3 regions of the Streptomyces sp. NPDC005863 genome follow, and region 1 is predicted to be linked to each of the others. Evidence: predicted binding sites of a transcription regulator. Region 1 holds the regulator's gene; each other region holds the start of a gene.
What was found. Region 1 encodes HspR, which represses chaperone genes until heat shock. Its sites were predicted from a motif close to TTGAGNNNNNNNNNCTCAA; they were not measured.
Positions count from the first base shown of each region.

Region 2: the regulator HspR is predicted to act here: its motif matches at 5,565-5,583, upstream of lon (endopeptidase La).
Region 3: the regulator HspR is predicted to act here: its motif matches at 4,770-4,788, upstream of dnaK (molecular chaperone DnaK).

Region 1 covers NZ_JBIAII010000008.1:315,571-323,470, forward strand. Annotated here, with positions in the region: gene ACFYO9_RS27330 (helix-turn-helix transcriptional regulator) at 1-530, shown strand, start outside; gene ACFYO9_RS27335 (helix-turn-helix transcriptional regulator) at 520-1,545, shown strand; gene ACFYO9_RS27340 (helix-turn-helix transcriptional regulator) at 1,542-2,519, shown strand; gene ACFYO9_RS27345 (hypothetical protein) at 2,762-3,268, opposite strand; gene ACFYO9_RS27350 (heat shock protein transcriptional repressor HspR) at 3,353-3,805, opposite strand; gene dnaJ (molecular chaperone DnaJ) at 3,810-5,003, opposite strand; gene grpE (nucleotide exchange factor GrpE) at 5,046-5,756, opposite strand; gene dnaK (molecular chaperone DnaK) at 5,756-7,618, opposite strand; gene ACFYO9_RS27370 ((Fe-S)-binding protein) at 7,893-7,900, shown strand, end outside.
Region 2 covers NZ_JBIAII010000001.1:521,936-529,835, forward strand. Annotated here, with positions in the region: gene ACFYO9_RS02265 (protein phosphatase 2C domain-containing protein) at 475-1,320, shown strand; gene ACFYO9_RS02270 (MarR family transcriptional regulator) at 1,418-1,951, opposite strand; gene ACFYO9_RS02275 (lysozyme) at 2,210-3,046, shown strand; gene lon (endopeptidase La) at 3,122-5,542, opposite strand; gene ACFYO9_RS02285 (oxidoreductase) at 5,717-6,610, shown strand; gene ACFYO9_RS02290 (methyltransferase) at 6,744-7,790, shown strand; gene ACFYO9_RS02295 (rhomboid-like protein) at 7,708-7,900, opposite strand, start outside.
Region 3 covers NZ_JBIAII010000002.1:840,658-848,557, reverse strand. Annotated here, with positions in the region: gene ACFYO9_RS09695 (DUF6345 domain-containing protein) at 1-1,623, opposite strand, end outside; gene ACFYO9_RS09690 (LysE family translocator) at 1,948-2,634, opposite strand; gene ACFYO9_RS09685 (VOC family protein) at 2,739-3,128, opposite strand; gene ACFYO9_RS09680 (SAM-dependent methyltransferase) at 3,297-4,097, shown strand; gene ACFYO9_RS09675 (OsmC family protein) at 4,282-4,707, shown strand; gene dnaK (molecular chaperone DnaK) at 4,857-6,749, shown strand; gene narI (respiratory nitrate reductase subunit gamma) at 6,782-7,504, opposite strand; gene narJ (nitrate reductase molybdenum cofactor assembly chaperone) at 7,501-7,900, opposite strand, start outside.

The DNA.
Region 1 (7,900 bases):
CCAGAGGCGCCCGGCTCCGAACTCTCTACCAGCACACGACGCGCTACTCCTTGCCGGCCGTCGCCCACTACGAACATCTCCAGGGCGACGTGGAGGTACGCACACTGAGCGAAGTGACCGAGCGCCTCTTCGTCTTCGACCGGACCACGGCCTTCATACCGACGAGCAGCGACCGTAGCCACCGCGTGGCCCTGGAGATACGGCACTCCGTCGTCGTCGATTTCCTCGTGGCCGTCTTCTACCGCCTGTGGGGCCTGGCAGCGCCCATGCTCCCCAAGTCGATCCCGCAGCCCGAGCAGAGCGATGTCAGCGCACGTCAAAGAGCCATCGCCATGCTCTTGATCGAGGGCCTCACCGACAACGAGATAGCCGTCCGACTGGGAATGAACGTCCGGACCGCGCGCGTGCACATCGCGAAATTGTCCAGCAGACTCGGCAGCCACAGCCGAGCCCAACTCGGCTACCTCATCGGCCAGTCGGGAATCATCCCCACGGCCCCCTCCTCAGCGGCGGACCGTCATGGCCGATGAGCACGTTCCCCACGCGCCCGGGGAACTCTGCGACGCGGGCCTGGCCGTCTACGCACAGGCCGTGCGCGAAGGACGCGTACGGAACGAAGCCGCGGCACACGCCCCGTGTCTGGCGGGCCTCGGCCTCCTGAGCCCGGACCCGACGGCGCCCGCGACATGGCTCAGGCCCGCGCCACCCGCCATCGCCCTTTCCTCCTTGCTCGCATCACTCGCCGACGAGACAGCGGAACAGCGCCGCCGCGAAATACGGTTGGCCACGGCCTTCGCACCGCTGCTCCGGCAGGTCACCGAGCAACCCCCGCCAGAGGGCACCCGAGCCCTCAGGGTCCTCGACGGCCTGCCTGTCATCGAGGCAGCCATAGACCGGGCCGTGAACCTGACCTCCGGGGAGGTGCTCACCATCCAGCCGGGTGGCATCCGCCCTCCTGACCGGCTGATGGCCGCCGTCCCGCTCCATCAGGGGATGCTCTCGCGAGGGGCCAGGATGCGCACCCTCTACCAGCACACCACGCGCTATTCGCAGGCGACCGTCGCGCACTACGAGGAACTCGTCGGTGACGTGGAGGTCCGCACTCTCGACGAGGTCTCGGACCGGCTTCTCGTCTTCGACCGTCGCGTCGCGTTCATCCCCGCGAGCGGAGACCGCACCGCCGCGCTGGAGATCCGCCAGCCGACCGTCGTGGAGCACCTCGTCGGCGTCTTTCACCATCTGTGGCGCCGGGCCACCCCGATGCACCCGAACTTCGCTCCGCAGCCCGCCGAAGACGGCATCTCCATCCGCCAGAGAGCGGTCGCCACCCTCCTGGCCGAGGGGCTTACTGACAACGAGATAGCCGTACGGCTCGGCATGAACGTACGAACGGCCCGCGTCCACATCGCGAAGCTGAGCACCACGCTCGGCAGCCGCAGCCGTACCCAACTCGGCTACCTGATCAGTCGTTCCGGGATGCTGGAGCACGACCGCTCCGCGGAGACCTCCGGCGCCACCACCACGTCGGAGAGGGGGGCCACGTGACGCGACAGCACGTGCCACACGGGACCGAGGAGCTCTGCGAAGCGGGAACCGCCCTCTACGCGCGAGCCCTGCGCGAGGGCCGCATACCGAGCGGCGACGCCGAACCGGCGCCATGCCTCGTCGACTTCGGTCTGCTCCACCCCGAACTCGACGACTTGCGGTGGCTCAGGCCGACCGCTCCCCACGTCGCCCTGTCGCGCCTCCTGCGGACGATCGAAGATCGCGTCGTCGCCCACCGGCAGCGGGAGGAAATGCTCACGGCGGCCTTCCGGCCACTCTTGGCCATCGACGACCGGCACCACGCACCCTTGTCCGACGACCCGGGCATCACCGTCCTCTCCGGCGCCGAGCGCATCAGAGCGGCTGTCGCCGACGCCATGGAAGAAGCCGTGGACGCATTGCTGGCCATCCAGCCCCACGGCTCCCGCCCGCCGGAGACGTTGGCCACCATCCAGCGCCAAAACCTGCGTCTTCTCGCCCGTGACTGCCGCATGAGGACCCTCTGCCAGCAGGTGGACGACCCTTCTCGCGGGCCTCTCCTCGATCTCCGTCAGCTGGAGGGCGACGTCGAAGTCCGCACGCTGGACGAGGTGACCGAACACCTCCTAGTCGTCGACCGGACGGTGGCCTTCATCCCGATGGGCCGGGACCACGGTCACGTCCTCGAACTGCGCAACCCCGCCCTCGTCGAGTACTTCGCCACCACCTTCTGGCGGTTGTGGCGACTGGCCACCCCCATGTACCCGCGCACCGCCCCCCAGCCCACCGAGAACGGCGTCACCACCCGTCAGCACGCCATCGCCGCCCTCCTCGTAGAAGGCCTCACCGACGCCGAGATAGCCGGTCGTCTCGGCATGAACATCCGTACCGCCCGCGTCCACATCGCCAAACTCGCCGCCGTCCTCGGCAGCAACAGTCGCGCCCAACTCGGCTATCTCATCGGGCGGTCCGGGATTCTCGGGCAGGTCGAGTGAACCGTCCGGTGCGCGGGCATATGGGACCGTTCGCGGCCCCCTCAGCTCGCTGCACGGCAACAAAATGGCGCTTCCCGCGCCCGGGCGGGGGCGGGCAGGCTGGCCGTGGCGGAAGGGGGCTCCAGCCGGCGTCCATCCGCCCGGCGACCGTCCCGTCCACCGACCACGGCGGGGCCTCGCCGCGACGGGCGCCCCGGCCGTTTACTCCCCCGTAGGCGGCCGGGGCGTCCCTCCGATCGGGGTCAGGCGTCCGCCCACTCCCGCAGCAGTGCCTCCCGCTCCGCCGCCCGCGGCGTCCCGCCCTCGTGGGTGCGGCCCCAGGCCGACATCGCCGCCAGCGTGGTCAGGAGCGTGCCCGCGCCCTCCGTCAGGCGGGCGAGGAGGGCGCGGGAGAGGTCGTACTCCGTGCGGGAGTAGCCGACCGCCGGGGCCGTGTACGCCGTCAGGTCCGTGGTCGCGTCCGCCGCGTCCGTGACCCGTACCGTCATCGTCGGCGCCTCGTCGTCGCCGCCGAGGCCCAGCGAGAGCGCCATGTCGAACGCCACGCCCACGTGCCGCTTCAGGGACTTCACCGGCGCGTGCTCGACGGCCAGCGCGTGCACGTCCTCCCACGGCCACAGGCCCGACTGGCGGTCGCCCAGGGCCAGTACGCCCTCCGGGGTCAGCCGGACACCGGGGGCCAGGCCGGCCGGTTTCGCGCCCACGTACACGTCGCCCTCGGCGATCCAGAACAGCCCCACCATGGCCATGGTCAGCCCCACTCCCCGTAACCGGATACAACGATGCGGGGCCGGGAGGTTGCCACCTCCCGGCCCCGCACAAGCCTACGAAACCTACTGCTCGGTCGCCCGCTTGGGACGCCACACCACCAGCGCGCTCGCCTGCTGCACGTCCTGGTAGGGGACGAGGTCGCGACGGTAGGAGGCGTGCACCGCCGCCTCACGCTGCTGCATGGCCGCGGCGGCTCCCTCCACGGCCGCGGAGAGCTCCGCGATCCGCGACTGGAGCGCGGTGACCTGGTTCTCCAGCTCGATGATGCGCTTGATGCCGGCGAGGTTGATGCCCTCTTCCTGCGACAACTGCTGCACCGTGCGCAGCAGTTCGATGTCGCGGGCGGAGTAGCGTCGGCCGCGCCCCGCGGTGCGGTCCGGCGAGACCAGACCGAGGCGGTCGTACTGCCGCAGGGTCTGCGGGTGCAGACCGCTCAGCTGGGCGGCCACCGAGATGACGTACACCGGTGTCTCGTCGGTGAGTTGGTACGGATTGCGACGGCCGACCCTGTCCATGGGGTCACGCTCCCTTCGCGGCCTGGAACAGTTCTGCCCGCGGGTCGTCGCCCGCAGTCGCCTTGCGGTAGGACTCCAGTGCTTCCTTCGCCCCGTCGCTCAACGACGTCGGGACGCAGACCTCCACCGTCACGAGCAGATCGCCCCTGCTGCCGTCCTTGCGGACCGCGCCCTTGCCGCGGGCCCGCATCGTACGACCGTTGGGGGTGCCCGCGGGGAGCTTCAGGGTGACCGGCGGGCCGCCCAGGGTGGGCACCTTCACCTCGCCGCCCAGCGCCGCCTCGGGATACGTCACCGGCACCGTGACCGTGAGGTTGTCGCCCTTGCGGCCGAAGACCGGGTGGCTGTCGACGTGCACCACCACGTACAGATCGCCGGCCGGGCCGCCGCGCTCGCCGGGCGCGCCCTTGCCGCGCAGCCGGATGCGCTGCCCGTCCGAGACGCCCGCCGGGATGCGCACCTGCATGGTCCGCGACGACTTGGCGCGGCCGCTGCCGCCACAGGTGTCGCAGGGGTCCTGGGCGATCAGCCCGCGGCCCTTGCAGTCCATGCACGGGTCGGTGAGGGAGAACCCTCCGCCGCCGCCCCGCGAGACCTGGCCCGTGCCGACGCAGGTCGGGCACACGCGCGGCGTGCCGTTCTTGTCGCCGGTGCCGGAACACGCCTTGCAGGCGGCCTGGGAGGACATCCGCAACGGCACCGTCGCGCCGTCGACCGCCTCCGTGAAGCTCAGCGTGACCTCGGACTCGATGTCCTGGCCGCGCCTCGGCTGCGTCCGCGCGCCGGCCCCGGCACCCGCGCCGCCGCGGTTGAACAGGCCCCCGAAGACGTCACCGAGGCCGCCCCCGAAGCCGCCGCCGGCCGCTCCACCGCCACCCGGGGCGCCGCCTCCGAAGAGGTCGCCCAGGTCGAAGTTGAACGAACCGCCGCCGCCTCCGGGGCCCTGCCGGAATCCGCCGTTGCCGAAGAGAGCACGCGCTTCGTCGTACTCCTTGCGCTTCTTGGGGTCGCCGAGGATGTCGTTCGCCTCGGAGATCTCCTTGAAGCGCTCCTCCGCCTTGGTGTTGCCCTTGTTGGCGTCCGGGTGGTTCTCGCGGGCGAGCTTCCGGTACGCCTTCTTGATCTCGGCTTCGGTGGCGTCCTTGGGGACGCCGAGGACCTTGTAGTAGTCCTTCTCGATGAAGTCCTTGGTGCTCATCCTCGACGCACCCCCTTCCGGTTGTCCCTCGTCGGTTCAGCGTCAGCCCTCGTCCGGGCCACCGCTGTCCTTCTCCGTCGGCTCGGCCGACTCGGTGTCGGCCTCGGCCGTCTCGCCCTTGACCGTCTGCGCGCCGGGCTGCGGCTCGGCGACGGCCACCCGCGCGGGGCGGATGGTGCGCTCGCCGATGCGATACCCCGGCTGCAGGATCGCGACGCACGTCGTCTCGGTGACGTCCGGTGCGTAGCTGTGCATCAGGGCTTCGTGGATCGTCGGGTCGAAGGGCTCGCCCTCCTTGCCGAACTGCTGAAGCCCCATCTTGGCGACGACGGTCTCCAGGGACTCCGCCACCGACTTGAAGCCGCCCACCAGCTCGCCGTGCTCACGGGCGCGCCCGATGTCGTCGAGGGTGGGGAGGAGCTCGGAGAGGAGGTTCGCCGAGGCGATCTCCTTCACCGTCACCTTGTCCCGCTCCACCCGACGGCGGTAGTTCTGGTACTCGGCCTGCAGCCGCTGGAGGTCCGCGGTGCGCTCGCCGAGCGCGGTGCGCACCTGGTCCAGCTGTGCGGTCAGGCCGGTCACGCCCGAGTCCTGGGCGGACGTCTTGCTGCTTTCCGCGTCCCCGGCCGGGGCCGCCGCGCCCTCCTCGGTGGAGGGCTCGGCGGCCTTCGGCGCGGCGTCATCAGAGGTGGCGCCAGAGGGGACGTCGGGCTTCTCGGCGTTCTCGCCGAAACCCGGGGTCTCCTCGGTCATCAGGCAGCGCCACCCTTCGCGTCACCGGGCTTCTCGTCGTCCACGATCTCGGCGTCGACGACGTCGTCGTCGGCCTTGGCGTCGGCGTCCGGGCCGGGGGCCGCGCCCTCGGCGCCCGCGCCGGCGGCCTGGGCGTCGGCGTACATGGCCTGGCCCAGCTTCTGCGAGACGGCGGCGACCTTCTCGGTGGCGGTGCGGATCTCGGCCGTGTCGTCGCCCTTGAGCTTCTCCTTCAGCTCGCCGACGGCGGTCTCGACCTCGGTCTTCACGTCACCCGGGACCTTGTCCTCGTTGTCCTTGAGGAACTTCTCGGTCTGGTAGACGAGCTGCTCGCCCTGGTTGCGGGACTCGGCGGCCTCGCGGCGGGCGTGGTCCTCGTCCGCGTACTTCTCGGCCTCCTGGCGCATCCGGTCGACCTCGTCCTTCGGCAGCGAGGAGCCGCCGGTGACGGTCATCTTCTGCTCCTTGCCCGTGCCCAGGTCCTTCGCGGTCACGTGCATGATGCCGTTGGCGTCGATGTCGAAGGAGACCTCGATCTGCGGGACGCCGCGGGGCGCCGGGGGCAGACCGGTCAGCTCGAACATCCCGAGCTTCTTGTTGTACGCCGCGATCTCGCGCTCGCCCTGGTAGACCTGGATCTGCACGGACGGCTGGTTGTCCTCGGCCGTCGTGAAGATCTCGGAGCGCTTCGTCGGAATCGTGGTGTTCCGCTCGATGAGCTTGGTCATGATGCCGCCCTTGGTCTCGATGCCGAGGGACAGCGGGGTGACGTCGAGGAGCAGGACGTCCTTGACCTCGCCCTTGAGGACACCGGCCTGGAGCGAGGCGCCGATGGCGACGACCTCGTCCGGGTTCACACCCTTGTTGGCGTCCTTGCCGCCGGTGAGCTCCTTGACGAGCTCGGCCACGGCGGGCATGCGGGTGGAGCCACCGACGAGAACGACGTGGTCGATCTCGGAGAGCTGGATGCCCGCGTCCTTGATGACGTTGTGGAACGGCGTCTTGCAGCGCTCCAGGAGGTCGGACGTGAGCTGCTGGAACTGGGCGCGCGTGAGCTTCTCGTCCAGGTGCAGCGGGCCCTCGGCGGAGGCCGTGATGTAGGGCAGGTTGATCGTGGTCTCCGTGGAGGAGGACAGCTCGATCTTGGCCTTCTCGGCCGCCTCGCGCAGGCGCTGGAGCGCCATCTTGTCCTTGGCGAGGTCCACGCCGTGGCCGTTGTTGAACTGCTTGACCAGGTAGTCGACGACGCGCTGGTCCCAGTCGTCACCACCGAGGTGGTTGTCGCCGTTCGTCGCCTTCACCTCGACGACGCCGTCGCCGATCTCGAGCAGCGAGACGTCGAAGGTGCCGCCACCGAGGTCGAAGACCAGGATGGTCTGGTCGTCCTTGTCGAGGCCGTAGGCCAGCGCGGCGGCGGTGGGCTCGTTGACGATGCGCAGGACGTTCAGACCCGCGATCTCACCGGCCTCCTTGGTGGCCTGGCGCTCGGAGTCGTTGAAGTACGCCGGGACGGTGATGACCGCGTCGGCCACCTTCTCGCCCAGGTACGACTCGGCGTCGCGCTTCAGCTTCTGCAGGATGAACGCGGAGATCTGCTGGGGGTTGAACCCCTTGTCGTCGATGTCCACCTTCCAGTCGGTGCCCATGTGGCGCTTGACCGACCGGATGGTCCTGTCGACGTTGGTGACCGCCTGGCGCTTGGCGACCTCGCCGACCAGCACTTCACCGTTCTTCGCGAAGGCGACGACGGACGGCGTGGTCCTGGCACCCTCGGCGTTGGTGATGACGGTGGGCTCGCCGCCTTCGAGAACGCTGACGACGGAGTTAGTCGTGCCCAGGTCGATGCCGACCGCACGTGCCATTTCGATGCCTCCAGTGACTTCTTGAGTGGAACTGACTCAAGGATGCATGAGCGCTGTGCTTGCGTCAACAGAAGTGAGTCGAGGGGGCTCAACTCTTATCCCGTGCTTACGCGCAGGTAGGGCGCTGACCTCCTGTGGGAGAGGGGTTCGGCTGCGGGTTCGTTGTGGCTGGTCGCGCCGTTCCCCGCGCCCCTTACGGGGCGCTCCCGGCACGGATCACCACTCGCTGGCTACAGTGCGGCGGAGTAAAGGTCAGTCCCCGGAGGAGCCCCCCATGCAACT
Region 2 (7,900 bases), on a different contig from region 1:
CGTGGTCGTGCGCTCCGGCACACGCCCGGTCGGAGTGGTCGCGCCCGGCGTGGCCCCTTCCGGGGCCTTCTGCTTGCCTTTGCGCCCAGGCCGAATCTTCTGCACCGGTGCTCGCATTCTTGTTTTTCGTCTGCCTTGGGCCCGGGTGACGGCCTGTCAACACGAGCGCTCCCCCGGTACGGTTCCTGACCCTTCCAGTGCCGGTGAGTGGCGGTCGTGCATCGCCTGCCTGGCCACCCGAAGGAGTGAACATCGGCGGGGAGTTGGCGGGCAAGTCCCGCGGTGGCGACCACGCGGCCGGTGCGGTGCGCCGGTTGGACGTCTCCGGAAGGCTTTGGCAGGATGCGCCGCCACACCCCGCCGGAGTTGATCATTCCGGTCGAATTCCGGCGTGGGCCCCGCCGGTACGGGCCCGCCCCGCACCCCTTTCCCGCTCCTGGTGAGCCGCGGGCACCTCGCGGGCAGACTGACCGGATGCGCATCGAACTCGCCACCGAACCCGGTGACCCCGCACGCCCCAACGAGGACTATGCCTCGGTCGCGGTTCCCGCGTCCGGACAGGGCGGTTCGCTCGTCCTCCTGGACGGTGTGACGCCGCCCGAGGGCACGGTGGGATGTCCGCATTCCGTCCCCTGGTTCACCGCCCGGCTCGGCGGCGCGCTGGGGGAACTGTCCGTTTCACGCCGGGACATGACGCTCACTGAGGTCCTCGCGGACGCCATCTCCCGTACGGCCGAGGCCCATGGTTCAACGTGTGACCTTTCTCACCCGCGCACGCCTCAGGCAACCGTGGTGCTCGTACGGTGGGACGAGGAGCGCGTCGAGCACCTGGTCCTGTCCGACTCGGCGCTGCTCATCGGGGGGCCCGACGGCACGGTGACGGCCGTGCTCGACCGGCGCCTTGCCGAACTGCCGCCCGCCGTACAGGCCCTGCGCGACCAGGTGCGCGCCCTGCCCCGCGGCTCGGCCGAGCGGGACGTGGCGGCCCGCGCCTACGGCGTCGCGGTCGAGGCACTGCGCAACGCCGAGGACGGCTTCTTCACGGCCGCCGCCGACCCCTCGGCCGCCGGGCGCGCGGTCACCGGCGAGCTGGCGCGGGCGGACGTGACGGCGGTGGCGGCGCTCACCGACGGGGCCGGGCGGTGGGTCGAGACGTTCCGCGAGGGCGACTGGGCGGACTGCTTCGCGCTGCTGCGCAAGCAGGGGCCGCGGCATCTGGTGGAGCGGGTCAGGGAGTTGGAGCGCGCGGACCCCGACCGCCTCGCCTACCCGCGCGGGAAGCGGCACGACGACGCGGCGGTCGTGTACGCGGAGTGGTGAGGCGGGCCCGTACGCCCAGTGGTGACGCGCCGCTCCCGGGGGCCGGCGGCCCCGACAGGCGCGCGCGACGTACGCGGACGGACCGTTCCCGTACGCCTCAGGCGTCCGCGCTGTCGTTCAGCCGGCCGAGCAGCCGGGCCAGTTCGGAGACCTCCGTGCGGTCCCAGCTCGCGAGCCGGCGCACGTACTGCGCGCGGCGCGCGGCCCGCACCGTGCGGAAGCGGGTGCGGCCGTCCGGGGTGAGCCGGATGAGCCAGGCGCGCCCGTCGGCCGGGTCGGGCTCGCGGGAGACCAGGCCGAGCTCCTCCAGGGCACGCAGCTGGCGGCTCATCGTGGCCTTGCCGACGCCGATGTAGGCCGCGAGTTCGGTGGCCCGCCGCGGGCCGGAGTCGTCCAGGCAGACGAGCAGGCCGTACGCGGCGGGCTCCAGGTCGGGGTGGACCTGGCGGGCCATCTCGCCGGAGGACGCACGCGCGCGGCGCAGCAGGAGGGACAACTCCCGTTCGAGGGACAGGAACTCCCGGTCCTCGCCCTGCTCCACCGCGTCCTGTTCCACTACGTCCTGTTCCCGCTCGCCCTGCTCCGCCTCGTCCCGCGCGCCGCTCTCCGCACCCTCTTCTGCAGCACCCATGTCCCGCTTTCCCGATTCTGAAAGTTGTCGCCGACAGGCCCTCGTGCCGCGGCCGTGGCGCCGGCGGCCTGACCAGTATTTCGCAAGGTGGCGACCGTGCCGCCCGGCCGGTGCCGTCACAGGAGTGGACCAACGGCAGAAGTCCGGACCTCTTCCCTGGCGCCGGTCTACGTGCGTAGCTTTTCAAGTGACATGTTCACACCAGAGCATGTCGACAGGTCCCCACCGAGCACCACCGAGGCCTTCGGAGGCACGCCCATGCCCGTGCACAGACCCGGAACGGCCCGCCGCTCGCGCTTGTCGCCGGCGGGGGTCCTCCTCGCAGCACTCTCCGCTCTCTCCCTCCTCCTGACGCTCCCCACGGCGGCCAGGGCGGACGACGACGTCCCGCAGCGCGGCTCCGCCCGCCTCGGCCAGGGCGTCGTCGCACACGACGGCCAGGGCGGCCGGCCCACGGGCGGTGACGCGACCCAGACCGAGGGCGTCGACGTCAGCGGCCACCAGGGCAACGTCGCCTGGCAGACGCTCTGGAACAGCGGCGTGAAGTGGGCCTACGTCAAGGCCACCGAGAGCACCTCGTACAAGAACCCCTACTTCACCCAGCAGTACAACGGCTCGTACAACGTGGGCATGATCCGCGGCGCGTACCACTTCGCGACGCCGGACACCTCGTCCGGCGCCACCCAGGCCAACTACTTCGCGAGCAACGGCGGCGGCTGGTCGCGCGACGGGCGGACGCTGCCGGGCGCGCTGGACATCGAGTGGAACCCGTACGGGGCGGCCTGCTTCGGCAAGTCGCAGTCCGCGATGGTCAGCTGGATCCGCGACTTCCTGACCACCTACAAGGCGCGCACCGGGCGCGACGCGGTCATCTACACCGCCACCAGCTGGTGGAAGGACTGCACGGGCAACTACAGCGGCTTCGGCGCGAGCAACCCGCTGTGGATCGCCCGCTACAACACCGGCCCCGGCGAACTCCCGGCCGGCTGGGGGTTCCAGACGATGTGGCAGTACACCTCGTCGGGTCCGACGGTCGGCGACCACGACAAGTTCAACGGCGCGCTCGACCGGGTGGTCGCGCTCGCCAACGGCTGAGCGCGGCACCGCCCGTACGCGGACGGCGGCCACCCCGGGTGGGGTGGCCGCCGTTTCCCTGTGCCGTCCCGGGCCCTACGCGGCGACCGGGACGCGCATCTCGGCCTCCGTCAGGGCCAGTTCGAGCACCTGACGTACGTCCGTGACCGCGTGCACGTCGAGCTTGTCCAGGACCTCGGCGGGGACGTCGTCGAGGTCCGCCTCGTTCCGCTTCGGGATGATCACCGTGGTGATCCCGGCGCGGTGCGCGGCGAGCAGCTTCTGCTTGACGCCGCCGATCGGCAGCACCCGGCCGGTCAGCGAGACCTCACCGGTCATCGCCACGTCCGTACGGACGAGCCGGCCGCTGAGCAGCGAGGCGAGGGCGGTGGTCAGCGTGACGCCCGCGCTCGGCCCGTCCTTGGGGACCGCGCCGGCCGGGAAGTGGACGTGCACGCCGCGCTCCTTCAAGTCGGCGACGGGCAGCTCCAGTTCGGCGCCGTGCGCGCGCAGGAAGCTCAGCGCGATCTGCGCCGACTCCTTCATGACGTCGCCGAGCTGGCCGGTGAGCGTGAGCCCGGAGGCCCCGGTCTCGGGGTCGGCGAGCGAGGCCTCCACGAACAGGACGTCGCCGCCCGCTCCGGTGACCGCGAGCCCGGTGGCCACGCCCGGCACCGCCGTGCGCCGCTCAGCCGGGTCCTGCGCCGACTCCGGCACGTGGTGCGGGCGTCCGATGAGCGCGCGCAGGTCGGCGTCGGTGACGGTGAACGGCAGCTCCCTGTCGCCCAGTTCGTGCTGCGCCGCGACCTTGCGGAGCAGCCGCGCGATGGAGCGCTCCAGGTTGCGCACGCCCGCCTCGCGGGTGTACTCGCCGGCGAGCTTGCGCAGTGCGCTCTCGTCGAGCGTCACCTCGTCCCGCTCCAGGCCGGCCCGCTCCAGTTGGCGCGGGAGCAGGTGGTCGCGGCCGATGGTGACCTTCTCGTCCTCGGTGTAGCCGTCGAGCCTGACCAGCTCCATGCGGTCGAGCAGGGCCTCGGGGATGGCCTCCAGGACGTTCGCCGTCGCGAGGAACACGACGTCGCTCAGGTCGAGTTCGACCTCCAGGTAGTGGTCCCGGAAGGTGTGGTTCTGGGCCGGGTCGAGGACTTCGAGGAGGGCGGCGGCCGGGTCGCCCCGGAAATCCGAGCCGACCTTGTCGATCTCGTCGAGGAGCACCACCGGGTTCATCGACCCGGCCTCCTTGATCGCCCGCACGATCCGTCCGGGCAGCGCCCCCACGTACGTACGACGGTGGCCGCGGATCTCCGCCTCGTCGCGGACGCCGCCGAGTGCGACGCGCACGAACTTGCGGCCCATGGCGTGCGCGACGGACTCGCCGAGCGAGGTCTTGCCGACGCCGGGCGGGCCGACCAGGGCGAGCACGGCGCCGCCGCGGCGCCCGCCGACCACCCCGAGGCCGCGGTCGTTGCGGCGCTTGCGCACCGCGAGGTACTCGGTGATGCGCTCCTTGACGTCCTGGAGCCCGGAGTGCTCGGCGTCGAGGATCTCCTGGGCGCCCTTGATGTCGTACTCGTCCTCGGTGCGTTCGTTCCAGGGCAGTTCGAGGACGGTGTCGAGCCAGGTCCTGATCCAGGAGCCCTCGGGCGACTGGTCGCTGGACCGCTCCAGCTTGTCGACCTCCTTGAGGGCGGCCTCGCGGACCTTCTCCGGCAGATCGGCGGCCTCGACGCGGGCGCGGTAGTCGTCGGACTCCTCGGCCGCGTCCTTGCTGTCGCCGTTGATCTCGCGCAGCTCCTTGCGGACGGCGTCGAGCTGGCGGCGCAGCAGGAACTCGCGCTGCTGCTTGTCGACGCCTTCCTGGACGTCCTTGGCGATGGACTCGGCGACGTCCTGCTCGGCGAGGTGCTCGCGCAGCTGCTCGGTGGCGAGCTTGAGGCGGGCGACCGCGTCCTCGGTCTCCAGGAGCTCGATCTTCTGCTGGACGGTCAGGAACGGCGAGTACCCGGAGTTGTCGGCGAGCGCGGCGACGTCGTCGATCTGCGTCACGCGGTCCACGACCTGCCAGGCGCCGCGCTTCTTCAGCCAGCTGGTGGCGAGCGCCTTGTACTCCTTGACGAGCTCGGTGACGGAGCCGGGCAGCGGCTCGGGCACGACGTCGTCGACCTTCGTGCCCTCGACCCAGAGCGCGGCGCCGGGACCGGTGGTGCCGGCCCCGATCCGCACCCGGCCGCGACCGCGGATGAGCGCGCCGGGGTCGCCGTCGGAGAGCCGGCCGACCTGCTCGACGGTGCCGAGGACGCCGGTCGCGGCGTACGTCCCGTCGACGCGCGGAACAAGCAGCACCTTCGGCTTGCTGTCGCCACTGGACCGCGCGGCGGCCTGCGCGGCCTCGACCGCGGCCCGCACGTCCGCGTCGGACAGATCGAAGGGCACCACCATCCCGGGCAGAACGACCTCGTCGTCGAGCGGCAGCACCGGCAGGGTGAGCGACGTGTACGTGGTGGACTCAGCAGCCATGATCTCCCCTTCGGCATTCAAGTTGAGCTATACCGACTCAATGCAACTGAGCCCCGGGATGTTCCCCAATCGGCGTTCGCTGTGAGCGATCACCCGAAAACCGTTCGCCGTCCCGCGTCCCGCTCCCTAAGGTCCTCGACGGTGCCGGGACCGGTGCCGGTGAGGTTCGCGCAGGTGAGGAGCACGGTGATGGGGCGGCAGGGGCAGCGAGGGGTGGCCGGTGGGGCGGGGCGCGAAGAGGGGCCGCGGGTCTGGTTCGTGACCGGGAGCAGTTCGGGGCTCGGGCGGGCCCTGGTCCGGGCCGCCGTCGCGCACGGGGACCGGGTCGTGGCCACCGCGCGGGACGTGTCCGCCCTCGACGAACTCGTCGCGCTCGCGCCGGAGCGGGTCAGGGCGCTGCGTCTCGACGTGACCGACGTGGAGTCCGTACGGGCCGCCGTCGCGGGCGCCGAAGAGGCGTTCGGGCGGATCGACGTGCTGGTGAACAACGCCGCGTACGGGCTGCTCGGTGCCTTCGAGGAGCTCGGGGACGACCAGCTGCGCGCCAACTTCGAGACCAACGTCTTCGGCGTCATGACGGTCACCCGCGCCGTCCTGCCCCTCATGCGGCGGCGCCGCTCGGGGCACATCGTGCAGATGTCGTCCGTCAACGGCGTGGTGCCGGGGCCCGGCGGCGCGGCGTACGTCGGCACGAAGTACGCGCTCGAAGGGTTCTCCGCCGCGCTCGCCGCCGAGGTCGCGCACCTCGGCATCCGCGTCACGATCGTGGAACCCGGCCCGTTCCGCACCGACTTCGGCGGGCGCTCGCTGCGCTGGGGCACGCCGATGGCGGAGTACGCGGAGATCATCGCGCCCGCCCGCAAGGCCCTGGAGGCCTCGCACGGCAGCCAGTCCGGCGACCCCGCCCGCGGCGCCGAGGCGATCGTCGCCGCGGTGGGCCTCGACGAACCGCCGCTGCGGCTGCCGCTGGGCGCCGAGGCGTTCGGCTGGATCAGGGCCCATTTCCAGTCACGTATCGAGGAGCTGGACGCGGTGGAGGAGCTCGGGGCCGACACGGCTTTCCGCTGATCACTCCCCCACCGGCCGTCGCCGGACCGGCCGTACGCGATCAGGCCGGTCCCCGGGGGTGGCCGCCGGGCGGCGTTCCCCTGCGGCCGTTCCGTTGGGACCGTGGACGCTCCTACTCCTCAGGAGGGCACCCATGGTGGACACACCCGGGACCGGCGACGACGACGTGCGGGACGAGCAGGACGTCGCCGGCCAGATCGTGGAGCACGCGCTGGGCCACCTCTTCTCCGCGGCGCTGCGCACGGCGGTCCGGTGCGGGATCGCCGACCGGCTCGCCGCGGGTCCGCGCACCGCGGGACAACTGGCCGAACCGACCGACACCGACCCCGGCCACCTCCGCCGCGTCCTGCGCTACCTCGCCACGCGCGGCATCTTCCGCGAGGACGGGACGGGCGCGTTCCACCTCACGCCGCTCTCGCAGGCGCTGCGCACGGACGTGCCGGACTCGATGCACGCCGCGGTCCTGCTGATGACCGACCCCGCCTTCCAGCGGACCTCGGCGGGTCTCGAGGAGACGGTGCGCCGGGCCGGCGCGTCCTTCGAGCGTCTCTTCGGCAAGCCGCTCTTCACCTATCTGGCGGAGGATCCCGCCCTGCGGGAACTCTTCGACCGCGGCATGGCCTCGATCTCGGGTCCGGTCGACGCGGTGATCGCCGGCACGTACCCCTTCCCGGAGAAAGGCACCGTGGTGGACGTCGGGGGCGGCCGCGGCGGCCTGCTCCGCGCGGTGCTGCGCGGGCGCCCCGGCCTGACGGGCGTCCTCTTCGACCAGGAGCCCGTGATGCACACCCACGTGCTCGCCGACGACGAGACGGTACGGGGCCGCTGGCGGGCCGAGCCCGGCGACTTCTTCACCGAGGTCCCCGAGGGCGGCGACCTCTACGTGCTCAAGCACGTCCTGCACGACTGGCCGGACGAGGCCTGTCTGCGGATCCTGCGCAACTGCCGCGCGGTGATGACCCCGGAGGCCCGCCTCCTGATCGTGGACTGCGTCCTGCCCTCCGGCAACGCACCGCACCTGGGCAAGACCCTGGACGTGGCGATGGCGGCGGTCGTGGACGGCCAGGAGCGGACGGAGGACGAGTTCTCGGCGCTGCTCACGGGGGCGGGGCTGCGCCTGACGCGGATCCTGCCGACGGAGACGTATCCGTCGATCGTGGAGGCGGAGGCGGCGTCATGAGGTGGCCGGTCCCCCACCCGACGGGCGGGGGGCCGCCCTGGAGTCGCCGGCGCCGGAGCAGCGGCCAGGTGGAGACGCCGATCACCAGCGCGAGCAGGTGGCCCCAGTTC
Region 3 (7,900 bases), on a different contig from region 1:
CGGTGCGACGACCCAGCGACGGGTCTTGAACATGCTGTCCCGCGCGCCGATCTCGATCAGCTTGCGGGCCGCGGGGTACGCCTCGTCGCCCTCCACCTCGTAACCGACGTCGAACGTGCCGGGCACGTCCGTGATCTCGAGCGACTGCTCCGCCGCCGCGCCGCGCGCGCCCTCCTCACCGGCGGTGACCGCCGCGAGGTGGGCGAGCAGCCTGCGCTGCGCCGCTTCCAGGGCCCCCCGCGGGTCGCGCTCCAGCGGGGCCGCCGAGGCCGTGCCGCCCTTGGGCTGCGGCGGGGAGATCTCGCTGCTCGGCTCGCGGGTGGCGCCGGTGGCCCGGCGGGTGGCGATCTGCGCCTGCACGGGCGTGCCGTCGTTGTCGAGGCCGACGCGGATCAGGCCGAGGCCCGGGGTGATGACGGGGACGCCGTCGAAGACCTGCCGGAACGTCACATGGGTCTGCAGCGAGACCGGTCGCCCGACCTCCGAGCCGTCCTTCGTCCCGGAGTTCTGCATCAGGTCGTGCACGCCGTCGACGACCAGCTCGGCGCCCTCGGCGTACCGCTCGGCGAAGGTCCGCGCCGCCTCGATCGCGCGCTCGGTGGGCAGTTGCCGGGTGTTGTGGTGGTTGGGCTCGGCGAGCCTGATCCAGTGGTTGCCCTGCGGCGAGGTGGAGATGACGCGGTCGCCGGAGGTCGCGCTGAGCACGCCCATCCGCTCGGTCTGGATCTCCTGCAGCGAGGCCGAAGGGAAGTCGGCGAGCTGCCCGAGCCGGCTCAGCTCGGCGCCCGGCTCCGCGGGCGCCAGCTGGACGATCTGCCGCTGTCCGGGGAGCTGGGTGAGCGTGTCCCTGATGCTGGCGCGCGCGTAGTACCAGCGCCACGCGTACCAGCTGTCCGGCACGTGCTCGCGGTAGAAGTTCCGCTCGGTGTTGAGGCGGTTGGTGGCCTCGGCCTGGGTGGCGCCGACCGCGCACACCGACGGCGCCTGGCCGTGGTAGATGTCCCAGCTGGCGTTCAGCCAGGCGTCGCAGTACGTCTGCCCGGCCCGCCACTTCTCCCAGAACTTCTTGCCGTAGTCGCCGCTGTCGATGCTGGTCGTCTCGAACCCGAAGAGCATCCGGAAGCCGATGTTGGGGCCGCCCCAGGTGCGGATCGGGGAGTGGCCGCCGGTGACCTTGAGCGAGTCGCAGGTCGAGAAGAAGACGTAGTTCACCTTCTCGTTGCCGAGCGCCATCCGGTTGGAGACCGCGTCGCTGCGGCCGTCCCAGGCGGCGCCGAGCGGCGCGAAGAACACGCCGTTGCCGTCCATGCCGCCGTGGCCCGAGTGGTACACGGCGACGACCGCGTCCATCCCGTACCGGTCCTGCCAGTTGTCGTACGTCTCCTCGTACGCCCACACCTGGGCGCCGCCGTCGGCGAACCAGAAGTTGCGGTCGTAGAACTGCTGGAGGTACGCCAGCCAGCCGGTGGCGTCCTCGTGCGTGTGGTAGAGCGTCGCCTGGTTCACGAACTTCTGGATGCTGAAGGCACCCCACCAGCCGAAGGTCGAGTCCCGGTCCCCCGCGGCTGAGGGTTTCTCCGGTTCGAGTGGAGAGGGACCGCGGTCCGAGTAGTTGATGCGCATGGCCAAACCCCCTGAGACGGTCTCCTCGCGCCGTGCGCGAGGGGGCCTCAAAGTGTCACCGCGAACGCCCGTTGCCCAGTTGCCATTCCGGCCATAGGACCCCGGCCACGGGGCCGTTCCCGCACCTCAGCGGCCCCTCGGGCCCACCGGCATACACCACGTGTTCGGATCCGCGGATCCGCACCTGCGGGCCCCGCTCGAACACGGCCGGGGTGTGCGGCGGCCCGATTTCATCCTGGCGCGACTACTCATCGTTCCTGTGACCGCCCCGCTGTCCAAGCTCGCACCGGAGCAACGGAGTTGAGCAGATTGCAATCGGCCCCGTCAGGCGACCGTCGCGACGCCGATGCCGATCGCGATGAACAGCCAGCCGGTGGTCAGCTCCCAGCGGTGCCGGATCTTCGGGTGGGCCAGCAGGGCGCGCAGGCGGGCGGCGACGGCCACCAGGGCGAACCAGTAGACGATCCCGATCAGGACGTCCAGGGCGCCGAGCAGGAAGATCTGCCGCGGCATCGAGCCGTCGCCGTCGACGAACTGCGGCAGGATGCTGAGGAAGAACAGCGCGGCCTTGGGGTTGAGCACATTGGTGAAGAACCCCTGGGTGAAGCCGGAACGCCACCGCGCGCCGCCACCCTCGAACTGTGTTGCCTGCTGCGGTGGTTGAGGGAGGGCATCCGGGCGGCGGCGGCCCCCGTGCGTCGTCCCTCCAGCAGCGCGCTCCCGAGCGGCTCGGCGGGCGGCACGCACCGCACGTACGCCCAGGTAGACCAGGTAGGCCGCGCCCAGAAGTTTGACCGTGTCGTACACCGCCGGCGAGCGGGTGGCGAGCACCGAAAGGCCGACGGCGGCGGCGATCATGTGCACACACAGCCCGGCCTGTGCGCCCAACGCGGCCGCTCGTCCCCTGGCCGGATGCTCGACCGCCGACCGGACCACCACCAGGAAGTCCGGGCCGGGCACCAGATACGCCACCAGCACCACGCCGAGGAAACCGATGAGGTCGACCGACATTCGCGCTCCGTCTCGTCCGCCAAGAGCAGGCCCAGGGGCTTACCCCTACCCGCGGATCGGCTTCGGGCGCACGTCTGTCGGCAAAACGGTGGACGGGCCTGCGCTCAGTCGAGGCAGAACTCGTTGCCCTCGACGTCCTGCATCACGAGGCACGACTCGTTCTCGTCGTCGGCCGGCAGCAACCGCACGCGGGTCGCGCCGAGTGCGACCAGGCGTGCGCACTCCGCTTCGAGCGTCGACAGACGTTCCTCGCCCACCAGGCCGGTGCCGGCCCGTACGTCGAGATGCACACGGTTCTTGACGGTCTTCCCCTCGGGGACGCGTTGGAAGTACAGCCGCGGGCCCACCCCCGTGGGATCCGCACATGCGGCCCACGCGCCGCGGTCTTCGGGAGGCGGCGCAAGCTCGTAGCCCAGCGCCTCGCACCAGAAGCGGGCGACGCGTTCGGGTTCCGCGCAGTCGAAGGTGACCTGGAACTTCTTCACAACCGGCATCGATGAGATCGAGGACATCGGCGCACCCTAACAAGGCAGGTGCGGCCCCGGTGAATCCCCGGCGTACCGTCTGCAGTTCAATGGCTGTCGAGTAGTCCAAAGGCGGCCGAGTGGTTCAGTGACTGTTCGGTGACGGCTCAAGTCCAGCGGTGAAGAGCGGAGTTGCCCATGCACGGTGCAGGCGATCGGATCGATACCTCGACGGCCCACTCGGCGCGGGTGTACGACTACATCCTGGGCGGCAAGGACCACTACCTGGTCGACGTCGAGGCGGGGGACGTCATGTGCCGGCACTGGCCCGCGCTGCCCGTGCACATGCGGGAGAACCGGCGGTTCATGCACCGCGCAGGGCGCTACCTCGCCCAGGAGCAGGGCGTCCGCCAGTTCCTCGACATCGGCACCGGCCTGCCCACCGCCCCCAACCTGCACGAGGTCGCCCAGGACGTCGCGCCGGAGTCCCGCGTCGTCTACGTCGACAACGACCCCATCGTGCTGGCCCACGCCCGCGCCCTGCTGCAGAGCTCCCCGGAGGGCGCGACCGCCTACGTCGACGCCGACATGCACGACCCGGACGCCATCCTGGACAGCCCCGAGTTCCGCGCCCTCATCGACCTCGGCGAACCCGTGGGACTGATGATCATCGGGATCCTGCACTTCATCCTGCCCCCGGACGACCAGCGCCTGGTACGGCGGCTGCTCGACCCGCTGCCGTCCGGCAGTTTCCTCGCGCTGACCATCGGCACCGCCGACTTCGCCCCCGAGGAGGTCGGACGCGTCGCCGAGGAGTACGCGCAGCAGGGCATGCCCATGGTGCTGCGCGACCTGCCGACCGCCACGTCCTTCTTCGACGGGATGGATCTGCTCGACCCGGGCGTCACCCAGGTGCACAAGTGGCGGCCCGGCCCGACGCAGGAAGGCATCGACGACCGGGCCATCGCGATGTACGGGGCGGTCGCCCGCAAGCGCTGACGGACGCGGGACGCGGCGCCGGCCACGCAGCAGCCACGTACCGGCCACGTACCAGCCATGTAAGCGACCACCCTCGCGCCCAGGTACGCCGTTTTCACGCGGAGTGTGATCGGATGGCGGCAACGGAAGTTCCGCTCGCGGAACCGCGCCGAACCTCATGAACCGCACTGAAGGGAACTGCATCGTGGCAACCACGCGCTCCGCGCACACGGTCTGGGAAGGCTCTCTGACGGAGGGCTCGGGCACCGTCACCTTCGACTCCTCCGGCATCGGCGAGCAGGCGGTGTCCTGGCCGTCGCGCGCCGAAGAGGCGAACGGCAAGACCAGTCCGGAGGAGCTGATCGCCGCCGCGCACTCCAGCTGCTTCGCCATGGCGCTGTCGCACACCCTGACCGGCGCCGGCAACCCGCCCACCCGGCTCACCACCTCCGCCGACGTGACCCTGCAGCCGGGCACCGGCATCACCGGCATCCACCTCACCGTCGAGGGCGTCGTGCCCGGGCTCGACGAGGCCGGCTTCGTCGAGGCCGCCGAGACCGCCAAGGCGGGCTGCCCGGTGAGCCAGGCCCTGTCGGCCACGACCATCACGCTCTCGGCCAAGCTGGCCTGACCCGGCGCCCGTTGACGATGCCGCCGCCCCGCTCCGGGGTGGCGGCATTGTCACGCGCGGCATTGACAACAGCCCGCTCAAGTTTTGTGATGGAGAACGGAGTAGACCTGGAGACGGGGACGTGAGCCCGCGGCGGAAGGGACTGGACCATGGCACGTGCGGTCGGGATCGATCTCGGTACGACGAACTCAGTGGTGGCCGTGCTGGAGGGTGGTGAGCCCACCGTCGTCGCCAACGCGGAGGGGGCCCGCACCACGCCCTCGGTCGTCGCGTTCGCCAAGAACGGCGACGTTCTGGTGGGCGAGGTCGCCAAGCGGCAGGCGGTCACCAACGTGGAGCGCACCGCGCGCTCCGTCAAACGCCATATGGGCGACGGCGGTTGGCGGTTCCCGGAGGAAGGCTCCGTGGACGGCACCCGCTTCACCGCGCAGGAGCTGTCCGCGCGCGTCCTGCAGAAGCTGAAGCGCGACGCCGAGTCCTATCTGGGCGAGGACGTCAGGGACGCGGTGGTCACCGTGCCCGCGTACTTCGACGACACCCAGCGCCAGGCCACCAAGGAGGCCGGCGAGATCGCGGGGCTCAACGTCCTGCGGATCATCAACGAACCGACGGCGGCGGCCCTCGCGTACGGCCTCGACAAGGGCGACGACGAGACCGTGCTCGTCTTCGACCTCGGCGGCGGCACCTTCGACGTCTCGCTCCTGGAGATGGGCGAGGGCGTCATCGAGGTGAAGGCCACCAACGGCGACACCCGGCTCGGCGGCGACGACTGGGACCAGCGGATCGTCGAGTACCTGGTCCGCCGGTTCAAGAACGGCCACGGCGTGGACCTCGGCCAGGACAAGATGGCGCTGCAACGCCTGCGGGAGAGCGCCGAGAAGGCGAAGATCGAGCTGTCCTCGTCGAGCGAGACCGACATCAACCTGCCCTACATCACCGCCTCGGCCGAGGGACCGCTGCACCTGGCGGAGAAGCTGACCCGCGCCCAGTTCCAGGAGTTGACCGCCGACCTGCTCGACCGGTGCAAGGAGCCCTTCCACCAGGCGGTGCAGGACGCCGGCGTCGAACTCTCCGCCGTGGACCACGTGATCCTGGTGGGCGGCTCCACGCGGATGCCCGCGGTGACGGAGCTGGTCAGGGAGCTCACCGGCAAGGACCCGCACAAGGGCGTCAACCCCGACGAGGTGGTGGCGCTCGGCGCCGCGCTGCAGGCCGGGGTGATCCGCGGCGACGTCAAGGACGTGCTGCTGCTCGACGTGACGCCGCTGTCCCTCGGCATCGAGACCAAGGGCGGCATCATGACCAAGCTCATCGAGCGCAACACCACGATTCCCACGCGGCGTTCGGAGACCTTCTCCACCGCCGAGGACAACCAGCCCTCGGTCGGCATCCAGGTTTTCCAGGGCGAGCGGGAGATCGCCGCGTACAACAAGAAGCTCGGCGTCTTCGACCTGACCGGGCTGCCGCCCGCCCCGCGCGGCGTCCCCAAGATCGAGGTCACCTTCGACATCGACGCCAACGGCATCATGCACGTCTCGGCGAAGGACGAGGCCACCGGGCGCGAGCAGCGCATGACCGTGACCGGTGGCTCCGCGCTGCCCAAGGACGACATCAACCGCATGGTGCGCGAGGCCGAGGAGCACGCGGAGGAGGACCGCAAGCGGCGCGAGGCGGCGGAGACCCGCAACCAGGCGGAGCAGCTCGTCTACCAGACGGAACGCTTCCTGCGGGACAACGGCGACAAGGTGCCCGCCGCCACGAAGTCCGAAGTGGAGGCGGCCGCCACGGAGTTGAAGGAGCTCCTCAAGAACCGCGCCGACGACACGACGGCCCTGCGCGCCGGCGCGGAGAAGCTGGCCGCCGTCAGCCAGAAGATGGGTCGGGCGATGTACGCGGACGCGGGCGGGAGCGCCCAGGAGCAGCAGGCCACGGAGGGCACTGAGGCCACGGAGTCCACCGCCGAGGAGAGCGTGGTCGACGCCGAGATCGTGGACGAGGACGATCGGGGCGGGGACGACCGGGACAAGGGCGCCACCCCGTAACCGGCAGGGCAGCGGATGGGGAGCGGGTGGGGTCAGGAACCCGTCCGCTCCCAGCCCCGCCGGTCCGGCCGCGCCCCGACCCGCTTGGGATCCTTCGTGCGGTAGACCACGTACGGCCGGAACAGATACTGCACCGGTGCGCTGAACATGTGGATGAGCCGGGTGAACGGCACCAGCGCGATGAGGGCCATCCCGACCACCGCGTGGATCTCGTACAGCACCGGCACCCCCGCCATCCGGTCGATGTCCGGCTGCAGCGTGAACAGGCTGCGCGCCCACGGGGCAATGGACACCCGGTAGTTGTAGCCGTCGCCCGACGCGTGCGTCAGCTTGGCGACCATGCCGAGCACGATCGCCGCGAACAGCACCAGGTACATCAGCTTGTCGTTGGCCGTCGTCGCGCGGAACACCGGCGTGTTGGTCCGCCGCCGGTAGAGCAGCAGCAGGATGCCGAGGACCAGGAGGATGCCGGCCGCGGTGCCGCCGTACAGCGAGAACAGGTGGTACGTGTGCTCGGTCAGGCCCACCTTGTCCGTCCACGACTGCGGCAGGAACAGCCCCACCAGGTGGCCGACGAGCACGAAGAGGATGCCGTAGTGGAACATCGGCGACGCGATGTTCAGGAGCTTCGACTCGTACACCTGGGAGGAGCGGGTCGTCCATCCGAACTTGTCGTAGCGGTAGCGCCAGACGGTGCCGGCGATGAGCAGGACGAAGGCGACGTAGGGGAGTACGCCCCACAGCAGCGTTTTCATGAGGGGCGCTCCCCGATGAGTGCGAAGGGTTGCAGGCCGACGTCCTCGCGCGGCGGCCCGGAGCGGGCCAGGGCCTGGGCCTCGGCGCGGTCCTTGGGCGTGGGGCCCGGCAGGGTCGCGCACACCGCCTCCAGGACCGCCGCGTACGGCGTGCCGAAGTCGGCGAGCGCGATCCGCAGCAGTTCGAGGCCGCCGCGGTGTTCCGTCAGGAGCACCGGCCCGGCGTGCGCGGAGAACTCGAGGACCGCGGGCAGGAAGTCCGGCAGCTCCTCGTCGGTGAACTCCAGGCCGTGCTCGCGGTAGACCTCCTTGAAGCGGACCAGGGCCATGCCGCGCCGCCGGGTGTCGCCCTCCCGCCACCAGCTCAGATACAGGCTGTGCCGGTTCTTGAAGTCG